One region of the Mesorhizobium sp. M1163 genome, then DNA from elsewhere that is predicted to be linked to it. Evidence: predicted binding sites of a transcription regulator. Region 1 holds the regulator's gene; each other region holds the start of a gene.
The links. The regulator LexA, encoded in region 1, represses DNA repair genes until DNA is damaged. The targets are predictions, from matches to a motif close to TGTTCNNNNTGTGTTCNG.
Positions count from the first base shown of each region.

Region 1 (4,769 bases):
GGCTTTCTTCCGCGATCGAAGACGCGCGCGAAACCATCGCCGACCATATCCGCAGCCGCATCGGCGGCGCCGAGGGCGAGATTGCTGCTGCGCTGATCGTCGGCGTGCGCGCCGGCATTCCCGAGGAGATCAACGAAGCGATGCGGCGTACCGGCATCTACCACATCATCTCCATCTCGGGGCTGCATATGGCGTTGGTCGCCGGCACCATTATGGCGCTGCTGCGCGGCGCCTTTGCGCTGTTTCCCGATTTCTCATCGCGACGGCCGGTCAAGAAATACGCGGCGGCCGCCGCGCTTTTTTCGATTGCGGCCTACCTCGTCTTTTCCGGCATTGTGGTGGCGGCCGAACGCAGCTTCATCATGTTGGCGGTGATGCTTATCGCCGTGCTGTTCGACCGGGCCGCGCTCACCATGCGCAACCTGGCGATCTCGGCCATCGCGGTCATTCTGGTGTCGCCGCACGAGGTGGTCGGTCCGAGCTTCCAGATGTCCTTCGCCGCGACGGCGGCCCTTGTCGGCGCCTATGCAGGCTGGTCCGATTACCGCGCCGGCGGGGCCACCACGCCGCCGCCGCGGTTGTCGCCGCTACGCTTTGCCGCTCGAAAGGTCCTGCTGGGCATGGGCGGCCTGGCGATGACCTCGATCATTGCAGGGAGCGCCACGGCGCTTTTCGCCATATGGCATTTCCAGCGCGTGGCGCCGCTCAGCCTGTTCGCCAATCTGGCCATCATGCCTATCGTCTCACTGGTCGTCATGCCCTTCGCCGTCCTCAGTGCGCTGGCGATGCCGTTCGGCGCGGATGGGCCTTTCCTCTACGTGATGGGCAAGGGGCTGACAGCGATGATCGCCCTGTCCGGGTGGATCTCCGAGCGCTCGCCGATCGATGCGGTCGGGCTGATTTCGCTGAGATCTGTCCTTTTGGTGACGATCGCCCTCGTCATTGCCAGCATGGCGACGACCTGGTTGCGGCTCGTGGCCCTTCCTTTTGCGCTCGCCGGCTTGCTAACGACAACGCAGACGCGCGTACCCGATGTATTGATCTCGGAGGACGCACGGCTCGTCGCGCTGCCGATCGGCAGCGGTGAACTCGCGGTCAACCGGGCACGCCCGAATGAGTTCACCATCGACAACTGGAAACGCGCGCTCACATCAGAGGCTATCGTCGCGCCGGAAACACCTGGAAAGAACGATCCGCAATTCGACATTGCCGATCCGGCCGACTTACCGCCGGGCATGCCGTTCATTTGCACGGACGGTCTCTGCCTTGCCAGGCATCCATCCGGCGCGATCATCGCGCTAGCCAATGACCGCGATACTGCACGGCCAGCCTGCGCCTTTGCCAGCTTGATCGTCATCGACGACGCCACCGCCCATAATCCCTGCTACTACGACCGGCTGGTCCTCGTCGTCACCAAACGGCAACTGGCGCGCGCGGGAAGTGCGGCCGTCTATTTCGATCCACAAGCGGCAACACGCGCCGAAATCCGCTTCGCCGTCGAAAAATCATACCGGCCCTGGCACGTGCAGCGGAAATTTTCACGCGCGGCGCGGGGCATGCCGCCATACCGCAGAGCCGACAAGCCAAAAGCCGGCGCCAAGGGCGCAGCTCAGTAGCGGCGGATCAGCCCAACGAGCTTGCCCTGCACCTTGACCCTGTCTGGTCCGAAGATGCGCGTCTCGTAGGCCGGATTGGCGGCTTCCAGGGCGATCGAGGCGCCCTTGCGGCGGAACCGCTTCAGCGTCGCTTCTTCCTCGTCGACCAGTGCCACCACGATCTCACCGGGGCTCGCCGTATCGGCATTGCGGATGATCACCGTGTCGCCGTCGAAAATGCCAGCCTCGATCATCGAATCGCCTTTGACCTCCAGCGCATAATGCTCGCCGCCCATGATCATGTCCGGCGGCACCGAGATCGAATGCGTCTGGTGCTGGATGGCATCGATCGGCACACCAGCGGCGATGCGGCCCATCACCGGGATCGACACGGCGGCGACGACATCGTCGTCATTGCCGGCTGCAGGCATGCGCGACGATGTCGGCTTGCCCTGCCGAGGACCTTGCCCAAGACTGCCCTGGATGACGCTCGGCGAGAACTTGCGTGCCGCATTGAGGCCGGGGGCGATCGAATCGGGCAGGCGCAGCACCTCCAGTGCACGGGCCCGGTTGGGCAAACGGCGAATGAAGCCGCGCTCCTCCAGCGCCGTAATCAGCCGGTGGATTCCCGATTTGGAAGCCAGGTCGAGCGCTTCCTTCATCTCGTCGAAGGAGGGCGGGATACCGCTTTCCTTCAGCCTTTCGTGGATGAACATAAGCAGTTCGTGTTGTTTGCGTGTCAGCATAGCGACCCCCAACAGAATCAGAAAAACAAACCCAGAACAAACACTATCTGTTCCAGTTGTGTTCCGCAACTGTTTAAAGTTTAATGAATGTGTTAGGGCTCGGGAAACGATACCACTCACCAAACCGGAACGCTGCATTTTCACCGCCGCGGGCCTCATCGCCTTGATTCTGCTTTCGTTTGCGGCCTCTGGGTTCCCAGAAGGCGGCACTGGTATCGGCCGTCAGCCGGCAAAGGGCACGGAATTGAAGCCGTATCGACTGTGCGGTTTGGTCAATGCACCGTGAACGAAACGAACTCAAAACGCCAACCTTGGGTTGGCTTGGCTCCTGGTTTCCACCGCGTGGTCAGGCAACTTGTTGCCGGTGGAGCCTTGCTGCGCGATACCAGGTAATGGAGAACCGCTCGTGACCGATGGATGCCGTCGATGCGTGTCCGGCGTTGCGGTGAATCTTGGGGGAGCAGACAAATCATGACAGGAATTCGCGATCTCGTGGCCATAAGGGCGATGGATGCTGCAGATCCGCTGCGCGCGATGCGCGACCGCTTTGTGCTGCCGCAAGGAGTGATCTATCTCGACGGCAATTCGCTAGGGGCCGCTTCGCGTGCCGCTTTCGATGAATTGAGCAAGGCAGTGACCGAAGAATGGGCGCATGATCTCATCCGCGCCTGGAACACGGCCGGCTGGTTCAACATGCCGCTCGAACTCGGCGACCAGCTCGGGCGCCTGATCGGTGCCGCGGCCGGCCAGACGGTGGTCTGCGACACGACATCGGTCAACATCTACAAGCTGCTGCACGCCGCCATGGCCATGCGGCCGGAGCGGCAGGTCATCGTCGCCGAGGGCGACAGTTTTCCGACAGATCTCTACATGGCTGAGGGTGTGGTTTCGACGCGAAAAGATACGCTGCTTCGCCTCTCGGGGGTCGACGCGCCGAGCATCGAAGAGCTGATCGACGAAGGCACCGCCGTGGTGCTGGTCAACCACGTCAACTACAAGTCGGGCGAACTGCGCGACATGCCGGCGCTGACGCGCAGGGCCCAGGAAGCCGGGGCGATGATCGTCTGGGATCTCTGCCACACCGCCGGTGCGATGCCAGTCGAGCTCGACAAGGCAAACGCCGATTTTGCCGTCGGCTGCACCTACAAATATCTGAATGGCGGACCGGGCGCGCCTGCCTTCATCTATGCGGCTGAGCGGCATCTTGCCGACATCCAGCAGCCGCTCACCGGCTGGTGGGGCCATGCACGGCCCTTCGCCTTCGAGCCAGGCTATGCGGCCGGCACCGGCATCCGCCGGTTTCTGTGCGGCACCCAGCCGGTCCTGTCGATGCGCACGCTGAAGGGCGCGCTCGACATCTGGAACGATGTCGACATGACGGCGGTGCGCAAGAAGAGCATCGCGCTGGCCGATCTGTTCATCGAGCTTGTCGAGGCAAAGTGCGGCACTTACGGGCTAACGCTCGAAAGCACGCGCGACGGGGAAAAACGCGGCAGCCAGATTTCATTCATGCACGAGCATGGCTACCAGATCATGCGCGCGCTGATCGAACGTGGCGTGATCGGCGATTTTCGCGCGCCATCGACCATGCGCTTCGGCTTCACCCCGCTCTATGTCGGCTATGCCGATGTCTGGCAGGCCGTCGAAGTGCTTGAGGACATCCTGCGCACCGGTGCGTGGAAGGATGCGCGCTTCGCCATCAAGGCGGCTGTCACTTGAGATTGATGCGAGAGCTGGAATCGTGAGGCTGGCGACGACGCGCCGCGCGATGCTCACGCTCGTTGCAAGGCCATATTGCCAGGGGAGGGCGCAGGGTGTTCGAACGTCACATTGCCGATTGGGACAACGCCTATGCCAACGGCGCCAACATAGCCGGCAGCGATCGCTGGCCGGCGGCCTGGGTCGAGCCCGCGCGGGTTTTTCGCGACGTGCTTTCGACCGAGGGCCGGGCGCGGCTCGACATGGCCTATGGCGATGGCCCACGCAACCGGCTCGATCTTTTCCTGCCGGCCACCAAGCCCAAGGGGCTCGTGGTGTTCGTCCATGGCGGCTACTGGATGGCATTCGACAAGAGTTTCTGGTCGCATCTTGCCGCTGGCGCTGTTGATCGCGGCTATGCCGTGGCGATGCCGTCCTACACGCTCTGTCCGCAGATGCGCATTGGCGGCATCGTCAAGGAAGTCGGCGCGGCGATCGGCACGGCGGCAGGGATGGTCGCAGGGCCGCTGATGCTGACCGGACACTCGGCCGGTGGCCATCTTGTTAGCCGGATGGTTACGACGACGACGCCGCTGGCGCCCGAAATTGTCCGGCGCATTCGCCATGTCGTATCGATCTCGGGTGTGCACGATTTGCGCCCGATCATGCGCACCGGCATGAACGAGACGCTGGCGATCGATGAGGCCGAGGCGCAGGCCGAAAGCCCGGT
Region 1 covers NZ_JAMYMF010000010.1:135,523-140,291, forward strand. Annotated here, with positions in the region: gene NKH43_RS12365 (ComEC/Rec2 family competence protein) at 1-1,616, shown strand, start outside; gene lexA (transcriptional repressor LexA) at 1,610-2,341, opposite strand; gene kynU (kynureninase) at 2,813-4,060, shown strand; gene NKH43_RS12380 (hormone-sensitive lipase) at 4,156-4,769, shown strand, end outside.

Region 2 (4,769 bases), on a different contig from region 1:
CGGCTATCATTTGTCGCGTGGCGAAGGCCATCGCACCGTCTGCCTGATCCCGTCCTCGGCGCATGGCACCAATCCGGCAAGTGCGGCCATGGCCGGCATGAGTGTCGTCGTCGTGCGCTGCACCGAGGACGGCAATATCGACATGGAAGACTTGCAGGCCAAGGCGGCCGAGCATGCAAAAGACCTCGCGGCGCTGATGTTCACCTATCCTTCGACGCATGGTGTTTTCGAGGAAGGCGCGCGCGACCTCTGTGCGCTCGTCCACAGCCATGGCGGCCAGGTCTATTTCGACGGCGCCAATCTCAACGCTCTGGTCGGCCTCGCCCGTCCCGGCGATATCGGTGCCGATGTCTGCCACATGAACCTGCACAAGACCTTCTGCATTCCACATGGCGGCGGCGGCCCCGGCGTCGGCCCGATCGGCGTCAAGGCGCATCTGAAGCCATATCTGCCCGGCCACGTCACCGAAGACTCGGCCCATGCCGTGGCGGCGGCACCGTTCGGCAGCGCCTCGATCCTGCCGATCACCTGGATGTATATCCGCATGATGGGCGCTTCCGGCCTGAAGCAGGCGACCGAGACGGCGATCATCTCCGCCAACTACGTGGCGACGCGGCTTGGCGAGCATTTCCCCCTGCTTTACAAGGGGCGCAACGGACGCGTTGCGCATGAATGCATCCTCGACACCCGCGTGCTCAAGGACAGCGCCGGCATCAGCGTCGACGATATCGCCAAGCGGCTGATCGACTATGGCTTCCACGCGCCGACCATGTCGTTCCCGGTGGCCGGCACGCTGATGGTCGAGCCGACCGAATCCGAGCCCAAGCGCGAGCTGGATCGTTTCTGCGAAGCCATGATCGCCATAGCCGGCGAGGCAGCCAAGGTGGCGAAGGGCGAATGGCCCTTGGCCGACAATCCTCTGGTCAATGCGCCACATACCGCCGCCGAGGCGTTGGCCGGCCAGTGGACCCATCCCTATTCGCGCCTGGAAGCGGCCTACCCCGCCGGCGATGCCGATACGGCGGCAAAATACTGGCCACCGGTGTCACGCATCGACAACGTCGCCGGCGACCGCAACCTGGTTTGCTCCTGCCCGCCGCTGTCGGAATATCTGGGTGCGGCGGAGTAGACCATGATCCCGAAGAGTGGAATCCGGTTTTCGGACAAGATCATGGTCTAACAAGAAGATAGAAGCCTCAATCAGGCAGAACGCAAGGCCGGCCCGTCGGCCTTGCTCGCCCTGTCCCGGGCGATGACGCGATTTCGCCCGGCGCGCTTTGCCGCATAGAGCGCGGCGTCGGCTTCGGCCAGCACATCATCGAGACCGGTGCCGCTCGTCCCACCAAAGCCGATGCCGCCGCTGACTGTGCTTCGCAACGGACCAAGCTGGGTGGCCACGACTTCCGTACCGAAGGCGACGCTGATCTTGCTCGCAATGTCATAGGCTTTTTCTTCCGTCATCCGCGACATGACGAGCACGAATTCCTCGCCGCCCAGCCGGAAGGCGTCGACGCCGGTTCTGGCGTATTTCCTGATGACGGCGGCAAAGCGGCGCAGGACCTGGTCGCCGACCGGATGACCGAATACGTCGTTCGTCCTTTTGAAATGGTCGAGGTCGAACATGGTGACGGACATGAACGGACCGAAGACCCGCTCGCCGTAGAGTGCCGTTAACGCCCGCCGGTTCATCAGCCCGGTCAATGGATCGGTCATCGTCTCGGCCTTCAATTCGATCTGCGCCTGCAAATGGTGCAGGGAGAGCGTTAATGCGCCAAGCCCGGTCATGCAGGCGACGGCTACGACGGAATTCACCCGCTCGGCCCAATTGTCCGGTGCTACGCCGAGCACCCACTGGCCCTTGACCAGCAGGACCGCGCCGCAAAGTCCGAACGACAGCGCACAGACGCCGCTCAGGAACGATACGACCAGCAATATCCGGCGATCGTGACCACCCTGGATCCAGAACATCGCCCCGATAAGCGAGAGTAGCGCCGTTACCGTCGCATAGGTGACAATGAAGCCGACACCATCAAACCCGAGATACGTCGCGCCCGCGCAAACAGCCATCGCAGCCAAGGTCGGCAAGATGGCGCGCCTATAGTCGCGCATGCTGAGATATTGCATGGCCGACAGGCAGATAATCAGGAAGCCGAGGCTGAGAAGAGCAAGCACGATCTGGCAAAGCCAGGGGCTTGGATCTCTTGTGTAATGCCAAAACAAGACCACATGTGCGACGAGCACGAGAATGCCGCACGCCACCGTCAGCACAAAGCGTGCCTGTGGCGCGGTGAACCAGATCGCAAACATGGTGATGCTGAGGCACGTGCCCGACAGCGCCGCTGCGAGCAGGAGCGAACTGTAATCCAACATGCTTAAGCGACAGCCTCTTGAGGGTTTCGCTGCATTCTAGGTCAGCGACAGTCCGCGGATATCGTTTTTCAGCCAACCTTGCGGCGTAACCTTCGGACAAGGTTTACAAAGCGTCGATGCTCCAAGCTTCGACCCCATTTCCGCCGCTTGGTTGTCGAATGGTTTTGCAGTAAGAGGCTCTATCCTCGAACGTAACAGGAACCTCCGTCGCCTGCCCGCAAAAAGCGTGGCAGTATCGGGTGGTGATTCGCAGCATCGGAATCCAGGACCGGCATGGACGACAATAACGATCTTTTCGGCAATTTGGGCAAGCAGCCGCAACCGGCTCGCGCCGCGCGCCCGGCCGACCCGCTGGTGCAGGCGGCGAAGCGGCCGGCGCCCCGCGATGCCAGCGAGAGCTATAGTGCCGCCGATATCGAGGTGCTGGAGGGGCTGGAGCCGGTGCGCCGCCGCCCGGGCATGTACATTGGCGGCACCGACGACAAGGCGATGCACCATCTGTTCGCCGAGGTCATCGACAATTCGATGGACGAGGCGGTCGCCGGCCATGCTACCTTCATCGATGTCGAGCTTTCCGCCGACGGATACCTGTCTGTAACCGACAACGGCCGCGGCATTCCGGTCGATCCGCACCCGAAATTCAAGAAGCCGGCGCTCGAACTCATCATGACCACGCTGCATTCAGGCGGCAAGTTCGACAGCAAGGTCTACGAGACCTCGGGAGGCCTGCACGGTGTCGGCGTTTCCGTGGTCAACGCGCTGTCCGACCATCTCGAGGTCGAGGTTGCGATTGGGCGCAAGCTCTATCGCCAGCGCTTCTCGCGAGGCGTTCCGGTGACCGGCCTGGAGCAGCTCGGCGAGGTGCACAACCGGCGCGGCACGAAGATCCGCTTCCATCCAGACGAGCAGATTTTCGGCAAGGGTGCTGCGTTCGAGCCGGCGCGGCTCTACCGCATGGCGCGGTCAAAAGCCTATCTGTTCGGCGGTGTCGAAATCCGCTGGACCTGCGATCCCTCGCTGATCAAGGAAAAGGACACGACGCCGGCCAAGGCAGAATTCCATTTTCCGGGCGGCCTCAAGGACTATCTGAAAGCCTCGCTCGGCGACGAATTCCAGGTGACCCGTGAAATGTTCGCCGGCAAGAGCGAGAAGCAGGGCGGTCACGGCTCGCTCGAATGGGCGGTGACCTGGTTCGGCGGCGACGGTTTTATAAATTCCTATTGCAACACCATTCCGACAGCCGAAGGCGGCACGCACGAGGCCGGCTTCCGCAACGTTCTGACGCGCGGCTTGCGCGCCTATGCCGACCTGGTCGGCAACAAGCGCGCTTCGATAGTCACATCCGAAGATGTGATGATCTCGGCGGCGGGCATGCTGTCGGTGTTCATCCGCGAGCCGGAATTCGTCGGCCAGACCAAGGACAGGCTGGCGACGATCGAGGCGATCCGCATCGTCGAAAGCGCCATCCGCGACCCGTTCGACCATTGGCTGGCCGACAATCCGCAGGAAGCTTCGAAACTGCTCGAATGGGTGATCGCGCGTGCCGACGAGCGGGTGCGCCGCCGCCAGGAAAAGGAAGTGTCGCGCAAGAGCGCTGTGCGCAAGCTGCGCCTGCCCGGCAAGCTCGCCGATTGCACGCAGAATGCAGCGGCCGGCGCCGAGCTGTTCATCGTCGAGGGCGATTCGGCTGGCGGTTCGGCAAAGCAGGCGCGCGACCGCGCCAGCCAGGCGGTGCTGCCGCTCCGCGGCAAGATCCTCAACGTCGCCAGCGCCGGTAACGACAAGCTGGCCGGCAACCAGCAGATATCCGACCTGATCCAGGCGTTGGGCTGCGGCACGCGCTCGAGATACCGCGACGAGGACCTGCGTTACGACCGGGTCATCATCATGACCGACGCCGACGTCGATGGCGCCCATATCGCTTCGCTGCTGATCACCTTCTTCTACCAGGAGATGCCGAGCCTGGTCCGCGGCGGCCATCTCTATCTGGCGGTGCCGCCGCTCTACTCGATCCGGCAAGGCGGCAAGGTCGCCTATGCCCGCGACGATGCGCACAAGGACGAACTTCTGCGCACCGAATTTACCGGGCGCGGCAAAGTCGAAATCGGCCGCTTCAAGGGGCTGGGCGAAATGATGGCTGCCCAGCTCAAAGAAACCACCATGGACCCGAGAAAGCGCACGCTGCTCAGGGTGGACGTCATCGACGCCGAGGCGGCGACCAAGGATGCGGTCGACGCATTGATGGGCACCAAGCCCGAGGCCCGCTTCCGCTTCATCCAGGAACGCGCGGAATTCGCCGCGACGGAAGTGCTGGATATCTGAGCGTCTTCTGCTAGGCGAGCCGCGGACGGCGGCTGTCACTGTGCGCAAGACTTTTCCGGATTTTTCGCGAAGGATGA
Region 2 covers NZ_JAMYMF010000029.1:87,216-91,984, reverse strand. Annotated here, with positions in the region: gene gcvP (aminomethyl-transferring glycine dehydrogenase) at 1-1,129, shown strand, start outside; gene NKH43_RS25125 (GGDEF domain-containing protein) at 1,201-2,370, opposite strand; gene parE (DNA topoisomerase IV subunit B) at 2,644-4,692, shown strand.
Region 2: the regulator LexA is predicted to act here: its motif matches at 2,556-2,573, upstream of parE (DNA topoisomerase IV subunit B).

Region 3 (4,769 bases), on a different contig from region 1:
CTCGCGCCACGGAAAGCTGGTGTCGATGCCCTATTGGAGCGTTCCCGACAGCGCGTTCGACGATCCCGACGAGATGGCGATCTGGGCGCGCCGCGCCTACGAGGCAGGACGGCGCGCCGGCAAATAGGCTGCACCATGCTTCGGCAATTCTGGGCCGCATTTCACGCCAGGTTCCGCGCCTCGGGCACGAGCGCCAGCGCTTCGGCAAAGCCGGCGCTGGTGAAAGCGGCGCTCTCGACGGTGAGCATAGCTGCGGCAACGCCTTCGCACAGTGCCGCGCGCAGCGTCAGGCCGCGCAGCCGGGCGGCGATCGTGGCACCTGCCAGCGCGTCGCCGGCGCCGCTCATATCCGCCCGCTTGTGTATCGGCGGTGGCAGGATCAAAAATGCGCCGGTTTCGTCGAAACCGAGCACTGGATCATCGCCGGCGGTGACCGCGCCGCTCTTCAGGCCGGCGCGTCTCAGCCCGTCGACGACGCCTTGATCGTCAGCATCGATGTCGACGCCGGCGAGCACGCCAGCCTCGTGCCGGTTCATGAAGGCGAGTGCCAGAAGATCAAGCACCGGCGTCAGCCGCGCCGCTTTGCTGGGCGAGACGGCAAGCGCAAACACCGGCTTGCCGGCGGCGAGTGCCGCCAGCCGCGCCACTGCGGAAGACGGCAGGTTGGCGTCGCACAGCACCGCGTCGGCCGAACCGATCGCGTCTCGCACCTTGGCGCGGCGGATCTGCTTGGGAAGCGCCAGCTCGTAGAGCACCATGTCGGCAAGGCCGGCGATCAGCCCGCCGTCGCTATCGACCAGCATCGTATGGCTTGGCGTCGCGCGGTCGAGGAACACCGCCGACAAATCGGCAATGCCGGCGTCGGTGACGGCGCGTAAAACCGTGTCGCCCAGGGCATCGCCGCCGCGCACCGAAAGCAGCGAGGCCGAGACGCCGCGCCGCACCGCACAGCGCAAGGCGTTGAAGGCGGCGCCGCCGACATGCTCGCGCATCGTGCCGGGATTGGAAGCGGCCGGCACGAAGGCGCCGGCAACCCGGCCGCGCCGCTCGATATAGGCGCCACCCACGGCCAGGATCGTCGGGGATTTCATCATGCCGGCAAAATGCCCTTTGCTGTGCCCCGGGAGGAGACTAGGTCGCCGGGCGGAACCCTGCAATCGCGGGTGCGATTCGGATGGTGACGGCAACGGCGCCGCATGCGAGGCGGGATACGTCCGGAAGCAAAATTGCGAAACAAAAATAGAACAAATATGGATATCCGTTATTTTTCAAATCCTTGGGCTCATTGACAAATGAGAACAAACGAGGTACATTCTTTTAAGGATTGCGGGATTGTCCGGCCTCCATTGACGACCACGGGGTGATGTATCATGGCTCAGAATTCTTTGCGGCTTGTAGAGGACAAAGCGGTGGACAAATCAAAGGCTCTGGATGCGGCGCTGTCGCAAATCGAGCGTGCCTTCGGCAAGGGTTCGATCATGCGGCTCGGCGCGAACGAGCAGGTCGTCGAGATCGAAACGGTGCCGACCGGCTCGCTTGGGTTGGACATCGCGCTTGGCGTCGGCGGCCTGCCGCGCGGCCGCATCGTCGAGATCTACGGACCGGAAAGCTCGGGCAAGACGACGCTGGCGCTGCACACGGTGGCCGAAGCCCAGAAGAAGGGCGGCATCTGCGCCTTTGTCGATGCCGAGCATGCGCTCGATCCGGTCTATGCCCGCAAGCTCGGCGTCGATCTCGAAAACCTGCTGATCTCGCAGCCCGATACCGGCGAACAGGCGCTGGAGATCTGCGACACGCTGGTGCGCTCCGGCGCCATCGACGTGCTGGTGGTCGATTCGGTGGCGGCGCTGACGCCGCGGGCCGAAATCGAAGGCGAGATGGGCGATTCGCTGCCCGGCCTGCAGGCCCGCCTGATGAGCCAGGCACTGCGCAAGCTCACCGCCTCGATCTCGCGCTCCAACACCATGGTCATCTTCATCAACCAGATCCGCATGAAGATCGGCGTCATGTTTGGTTCGCCCGAGACGACGACCGGCGGCAACGCGCTGAAATTCTATGCCTCGGTCCGCCTCGACATCCGCCGCATCGGCTCGGTCAAGGATCGCGACGAGGTCGTCGGCAACCAGACCCGCGTCAAGGTCGTCAAGAACAAGCTGGCGCCGCCCTTCAAGGTGGTCGAGTTCGACATCATGTATGGCGAGGGCGTCTCCAAGACCGGCGAGCTGGTCGATCTCGGCGTCAAGGCTGGCGTGGTCGAAAAGTCGGGCGCCTGGTTCTCCTATAATTCGCAGCGTCTCGGCCAGGGCCGCGAAAACGCAAAACTGTTCCTGCGCGACAATCCCGACACGGCGCGCGAGATCGAATTGGCGCTGAGGCAGAATGCCGGATTGATCGCCGAGAAATTCCTTGAGAACGGCGGCTCCGAAAGCAGCGACGACGGTTTCGAGGACGACGCCGGGGCGATGTAGGAAAAGCGACGCCTCCCGGAGCGTCAGCCAGGTTTGGATTTGATGTTTTGATTTTGAGTTTGCGTAATCGGTACATTTTGAACCGCCGGCCCCGTGCCGGCGGTTGGCGTTTGCCGGCGAGTCAGACGCATTTCAAAGCGCCGGTGAAAGCCGGGATTTGAGCCCATTTGGTGTTTCTGGACAGGCTGCGGTGCGACCGCTAAAAGGCCATGTCTATTTTCCGCCGGCAGCCGGCGGTTCTCTCGAAAAGGCAGTATTCATGAGTGGCGTCAACGAGATCCGGTCGGCATTTCTCGACTATTTTCGCAAGGAAGGTCACGAGGTCGTCGCGTCGAGCCCGCTAGTGCCGCGCAACGACCCGACGCTGATGTTCACCAATGCCGGCATGGTGCAGTTCAAGAACGTTTTCACCGGTCTGGAGAAGCGGCCCTATTCGCGTGCGACGACTGCCCAGAAGAGTGTTCGTGCCGGCGGCAAGCACAACGACCTCGACAATGTCGGCTACACCGCGCGACACCTGACCTTCTTCGAGATGCTCGGCAATTTCTCCTTCGGCGATTATTTCAAGGAGCGCGCCATAGAGCTTGCCTGGAACCTGATCACCAGGGAGTTCGGGCTGAAGAAGGACAAGCTGCTGGTCACCGTCTATCACAACGACGACGAGGCCGCCTCCTACTGGAAGAAGATCGCCGGTCTTTCCGACGATCGCATCATCCGCATCGCGACCTCGGACAATTTCTGGGCAATGGGCGACACCGGACCTTGCGGGCCGTGTTCGGAGATATTCATCGACCGTGGCGAGCACATCTGGGGTGGCCCTCCCGGCAGTCCCGAGGAGGATGGCGACCGTTTCCTCGAATTCTGGAACCTGGTGTTCATGCAGTATGAACAGGTGACGAAGGACGAGCGCGTCGACCTGCCGCGTCCGTCGATCGACACGGGCATGGGCCTCGAGCGCATGGCCTCCATCCTGCAAGGGGTTGAAAGCGTCTTCGAGACCGACCTGTTCCGCCACCTGATCGACGCTGCGTCGTCGGCGCTTGGCCGCGGTCCGGATGCGGACACCGTCGCATCGTTCCGCGTCATCGCCGACCACTTGCGTTCGTCCTGCTTCCTGGTCGCCGACGGTGTGCTGCCGTCCAACGAAGGGCGGGGCTACGTGCTTCGTCGCATCATGCGCCGCGCCATGCGCCACGCGCAGTTGCTCGGCTCGAATGAGCCGCTGATGTGGAAGCTGGTGCCGGCGCTGGTCCGCGAGATGAGCCAAGCCTACCCGGAACTGGCGCGCGGCGAGCAGATGATCACCGAGACGCTGAAGCTTGAGGAAACTCGTTTTCGCAAGACGCTGGTGCGAGGCTTGGGCTTGCTTTCGGAGGCGACGGAAAAGTTGGTCTCCGGCGACATGCTGGATGGCGAGACAGCGTTCAAGCTCTACGACACCTATGGCTTTCCGCTCGATCTGACGCAGGACGCGCTGCGCCAGCGCAACATCTCGGTCAACCTTGCCGGCTTCACCGAGGCGATGGAGCGGCAGAAGGCGGAGGCGCGCAAAAGCTGGGCTGGTTCCGGTGAGGCCGCAACCGAAACGGTATGGTTCGCGGTGCGTGAGGAGAACGGCGCCACCGAATTCCTGGGCTATGAGACCGAGCAGGCGGAAGGCCTCGTCCAGGCGCTGGTCAGGGACGGCAAGACCGTCGACAGTGCCGGCAAAGGCGACGCCGTTGCCGTGGTTGTCAACCAGACGCCGTTCTATGGCGAGTCCGGTGGCCAGATGGGCGATACCGGCGTCATTTCAGGCGACGGGTTCTCGATCGAGATATCCGATACGCAGAAGAAGGCCGATGGGCTTTTCGTCCATGTCGGCAAGGTGGCCAACGGCACGGTCAAGACGGGCGCGACCGTCGAGCTGAGGGTGGACCACGCGCGCCGCTCCAGGCTGCGCGCGAACCATTCCGCCACGCATCTGATCCATGAGGCGCTGCGCGAGGTGCTGGGTACCCATGTGGCGCAGAAGGGCTCACTGGTCGCGCCCGAGCGTCTGCGCTTCGACATCTCCCACAACAAGCCGATCTCGCCGGACGAGCTCGAAGAGGTCGAGCGCATGGCAAACGAAATCGTCGTTCAGAATAGCCCTGTAACCACGCGCCTGATGTCGGTCGACGACGCCATTGCCGAAGGCGCCATGGCGCTGTTTGGCGAGAAATATGGCGATGAGGTGCGCGTCGTTTCGATGGGCACAGGCCTGCATGGCGCCAAGGCCAACCGGCCCTATTCGGTCGAGCTATGCGGCGGCACCCATGT
Region 3 covers NZ_JAMYMF010000036.1:73,171-77,939, reverse strand. Annotated here, with positions in the region: gene NKH43_RS28395 (TfoX/Sxy family protein) at 1-127, shown strand, start outside; gene NKH43_RS28390 (carbohydrate kinase family protein) at 162-1,094, opposite strand; gene recA (recombinase RecA) at 1,371-2,468, shown strand; gene alaS (alanine--tRNA ligase) at 2,728-4,769, shown strand, end outside.
Region 3: the regulator LexA is predicted to act here: its motif matches at 1,230-1,247, upstream of recA (recombinase RecA).

Region 4 (4,769 bases), on a different contig from region 1:
GCTGGTTGACCATCGCCGGGTTGCTCGCTTTCGACCGATTTTATCCTAGTCTGCCTGCCAGAAAGACAGCTGGTAGTCCTCCAGGTCTTTGGGCTCCGGATCGAAAAACTCGACGACAAACCTTCGGTCCGGAAACCGCCATTGCAGTTTTGCTTCATAAATCTCCTTGAGGACTGAGCCGAGGAACACGAGCTTGTCGCGAGAAATGTCGGCGATGCCCAAGGCGTGAATATCGGCAATATGCAAGTGGTTCATGACCGCTTCCACAGACTGTCGCGTGGCGTTGGGGTGTCGTTCGAAGCTTCGCAGGCCCTCCTCGCTGAACCCTTCCATCAAAACGTAGCGTTCGAACGTTACGAACTCCGGCCAGAAAACGGTGCTGTACCCCACAGCAAGTGCAAATCGGCCCTCGCAGCCAACCCAGCTTTGTAAATCGATGCCGGTCCCATTGTTCCAAGCTGCCAATTCGGCCTTCATGCTGGCTGGAACATCCATATCGTTTCCTCCCGATCTTCACCTGTCATAGGTCTTTCAACGGCTGCTTTCCACTAGCCGACGCTTGTCGTCGCCAAATCCACGCCGTATGTCTCCGCGCGATGAGCGAGATCGAATTCCGTCGTGCCCAGGCGCCCGACCTGCCGGCGATCGTTGCAATGCTTGCCGACGATGCGCTCGGCGCAGACCGGGAAGACCCGTCCACGCCGCTCGCGCCATCCTATCTCGATGACTTCAGCGCGATCGATGCCGATCCCAACCAGTTGCTGGCCGTGGCCGTCGAGGGCGAGCAAGTGGTCGGGACCCTGCAACTCACCTTCCTTCCGGGTATCTCCAGGAAGGGTGCCTGGCGCGGCCAGATCGAAGGCGTACGCGTCGCCCGGCAATGGCTGTCCCGCGGCGTCGGCAAGCTGATGATCGAATGGGCGATTGAAACGTGCCGTTCGCGCGGCTGCAGCCTTGTTCAGCTCACCACTGACAAGGAACGACGGGAGGCGCACGCTTTCTACGAGCGCCTCGGTTTCACCGCCAGCCATCTCGGCTACAAGATGGCGCTGTAGGTCGCTGCAGCAGGCGCCGTCGGCGAAGCTGCCGATCTCCCCCCTTGCGGGGGAGATGCCCGGCAGGGCAGAGGGGGGTGCTGTCCCTCCGACCTGTCAACCAATCGGAGCCAAACCCTCAGGCTGATTCGAGTTGGCAACAACTGAAGTCGAAGTTGGCGATCCGTCCCACCCCCCTCTGTCCTGCCGGACATCTCCCCCGCAAGGGGGGAGATTGGATGTTGCTTCGACTTTCGCCAACCACCAACGCTGGAACGCAGGCAGACAGAGGGCGCCAAACTGAAGCCATTGCCCTTCACCTACCCTCCGCGCCGCTTGACAATCCGCCCACAATGTTCTCTTTATGTTCTCATCACAACTCGAGATGATGCGGCGTTTGAACCGCCGCGGGCGAACGGGCCGGATGGAAGCCAACATCCTCCACGCGGATCTGGATGCCTTCTATGCCTCGGTCGAACAACTGCTCGACCCGGCCTTGCGCGGCAAGCCGATTGCCGTCGGCGGCGGGGTAGTGCTCGCCGCATCCTATGAAGCCAAGGCGTTCGGCGTGCGCGGCGGCATGCCGGGACGGCGGGCGCGGGAACTCTGCCCGCAACTCATTTTCGTCGGCGGCCATTTCAAGGACTATCAGCGGCTGGGCGATGCGGCAATCAAGGTGCTGGGCGATTTCACGCCGGTGGTCGAGCGAATTTCCATCGACGAGGCCTTTGCCGACCTCGCCGGCTGCACCCACCTGTTCGGCTCGCCGGCCGAGATCGCCGGCAAGATCCGCCACCGCGTGCGGGCGGAGCTCGGCCTGCCGATCTCGGTCGGCGTAGCCCGCACCAAGCATCTGGCCAAGATCGCCTCACAGGTCGCAAAACCCGACGGGCTGGTGGTGGTCGATCCGCGCCACGAGCTGGAGTTCCTGCACCACCTGCCGGTCGAGCTGATGTGGGGTGTCGGCCCGGTCACCAGGGAGCGGCTGGCCGGCATCGGCGTCAACACCATCGGCGAGCTGGCGAAGACCAACAATGGCGCGCTGGAGCGCCTGCTCGGGCCGGCGGCGGGAGAGAAATTCAACGCGCTGGCGTGGAACCGCGATCCGCGCAAGCTCGAGACGCAGCGCCGGGCGCGCTCGGCCGGCGCGCAATCGGCGCTCGGCCGAAAACCGGCCGAGGAGCAGGTCTTCGTGCCTGCGCTGCTGCATCTGGCCGATAGGGTCGCCACAAGATTGCGGGCGAAATCCCGGCCCGGCCGCACGGTGACGGTTCGTGTCCGCTTTGCCGACCTGCGCTCGGTGACGCGCTCGATCACGCTCGACCAGCCGATTTCGGCAACCGCCATGCTGGCCGAGATCGCCGAGGCGCTGGTCCGCAAGGTGCTCATCGACCATCCGCACGAAAAAACCATCTCGCTGCTGGCGATCGCCGTCTCGCATCTGGAGCAGCATGCCGGCCTGCAACTGGAACTGCCGCTTGGGCTCGACGACGACCGCCGCCGCCCCGGCACCAGCAGGGGCGCGGCGCGCTGGATCGCAGATCGCGCCGTCGACAAGATCCGCGACCGCTTCGGCTGGGAGGCGGTCGGCTACGCCTCGGTCGCGCTCGGACTGTCGCGGTCGGTTCCCGACGCGTTTCGCGAGCTCGCCGAAAAGGAGTTGTGAGCCGGCCGGTCGGGGCGAAAGTCTGGCGATACCGATCTCGAAAGAACTATCCGACAGGAGCCAGGGGCGATACGGCCGGCCCGTTCAAGGCCGTGCCGTCGACGGCAAAATGCGAGCCGTGGCAGGGGCAGTCCCAGCAGCGTTCCAGCGAGTTCCAATGGACATGGCAGCCGACATGGGTACATGCGGCCGAGCGTTTGTAGAGCGTACCGTCCTCATCGCGAAAAGCCGCGACTTTGGTAAGACCTTCGCGCACAATAGCGCCCTGCCCCGGCCGCAGCTTGTCGGCGGAATCGATTTCACCAGGCGCGACATACTCGGCAAAACTCCTGATCGCTGTCGCATTCTCCGCTAGATAATCGCCGATCGCCCGTACCGTCTTGCGCGAGGGTTCGTAAAGTCCCCGCCAGGGGCTTTCCCCCTTCAGAATCAGGTCCGAAATCAACAGGCCTGCCACGACCCCATGGGTGATGCCCTGACCGGAATCGCCCGTAGCCACGAAGACGTGCCCGTTGCCGGGATTGCGGCCGATGAACCCGGCATAGTCGACCGTCTCCATCACCTGCCCGGACCATCGATTGGCTTCCGCGCCGAGATCGGGCACCAATTTTTTGATCCAGGCCGCCAGGGCCGTGAAGCGGTGGTCGGCGTCGTCGGCCTGCCCTGTCTTATGGTCTTCACCACCGACGATCAGAAAGTCGGTCTTGCCTTCGCCAGGCTGCAGACGGACGTAGTGATAGGGGTCCAGCGTGTCCCAATAGAGTGCATCCGGCAAAACGTCGCGCGCGATCTCGAACGACATGGCGTAGGTCCGATACGGCGCCTGCTTGGTATGGAGCGCGACCCGATCGTTGATCGGCGAGTTGGTGGCGACAACGGCCGACCTGGCAGACACGGCAAAGCCCGAGACCGTGCTTACGCGCACGCCGCCGTCGGTCTCCTCGACCTTATCGACGATGGTCTCCGCATAAAGCGCGCCGCCGTGCGCGCGGATGCCGGCAGCCAGCCCGCGGAGATATTTGAGCGGGTGGAATGTCGCCTGATTGGCGTAGCGAAGGATCGGTGCATCCGAAAAGCCTGCAAACGGCACGCCTGCGGTTTTCTCGACGTCGACCCCGATCTTCAGAGCGGCGTCCAGTTCGCGCTCGATGACGGATTCCTTCCTGCCCGACGCCGGAAACAGAAAACCGTCGAGGCGGCGGAAATCACACGCCATACCCTCCGCCTCCAGGATCGATTGGATACGGTCAATAGCGGCCGACTGGCTTTGATAGTAAATCCGCGCCAGTTCCTCGCCGCGCAATTTGATCAGTTCCGAAAAATAGTCATCGCAGATCGATGACAGGTGCGCGGTGGTGCGGGCCGTCATGCCGCTTCCGATCCGGCCGCGATCGAGCACCGCCACCTTTTGCCCGGCGATGGCCAGTTCGTAGGCGACCGACAGTCCGACAATGCCAGATCCGACGACCACGACATCGACCTGTTCACTCCGCTCGAGCGGAACCGCATCAGGCGCGACTTCGGTTCTCGCCCAAACGGATACAGTCCTTTCGTCGCCGACATTCATGGCGGAGCCCTTCATACCCGACATTCGGATAAACGGACGCCAGGATTCAAAGTTCCTTGACGCCTGAATGCCTGCGTAAGCTTGACGTCACCGCCGGTCCGCCCCGACGCGTTGTGAGCCGGCCTGGCTGGGGCGGTGCGATGCACTTTACGTGGCCGTCACACCAAAAGCGTTGCGCTGCCCCAGGCGATCAGGGCGATGCCGGCTGCCCGGCCGACCCACTGGCCGGCAGGAAACGCCTTTTCAACCAGCACCAGAATGGCGAGCCCGGCAACCCACACCAGGTTCATGATGCCACCCACGAACAATAACGCCATCAGCATCCAGCAGCATCCGACACAGAACGCCCCGTGCAGCGCGCCCAAACGCAGCGCGCCAAGTGTGTGGGGACGCCAGTGGCGGGAAAGGAACGCCGTCGGCTTCCTGCAATGCGACAGGCAGGCGTTCTTGAGCGGCGAGAGCTGATACAGGCCCGCGGCGATCAGGACGATGCCTGAAAGCC
Region 4 covers NZ_JAMYMF010000035.1:18,095-22,863, reverse strand. Annotated here, with positions in the region: gene NKH43_RS27625 (hypothetical protein) at 1-49, shown strand, start outside; gene NKH43_RS27620 (hypothetical protein) at 46-495, opposite strand; gene NKH43_RS27615 (GNAT family N-acetyltransferase) at 597-1,055, shown strand; gene dinB (DNA polymerase IV) at 1,459-2,700, shown strand; gene NKH43_RS27605 (FAD-dependent oxidoreductase) at 2,747-4,267, opposite strand; gene NKH43_RS27600 (DUF2182 domain-containing protein) at 4,426-4,769, opposite strand, start outside.
Region 4: the regulator LexA is predicted to act here: its motif matches at 1,389-1,406, upstream of dinB (DNA polymerase IV).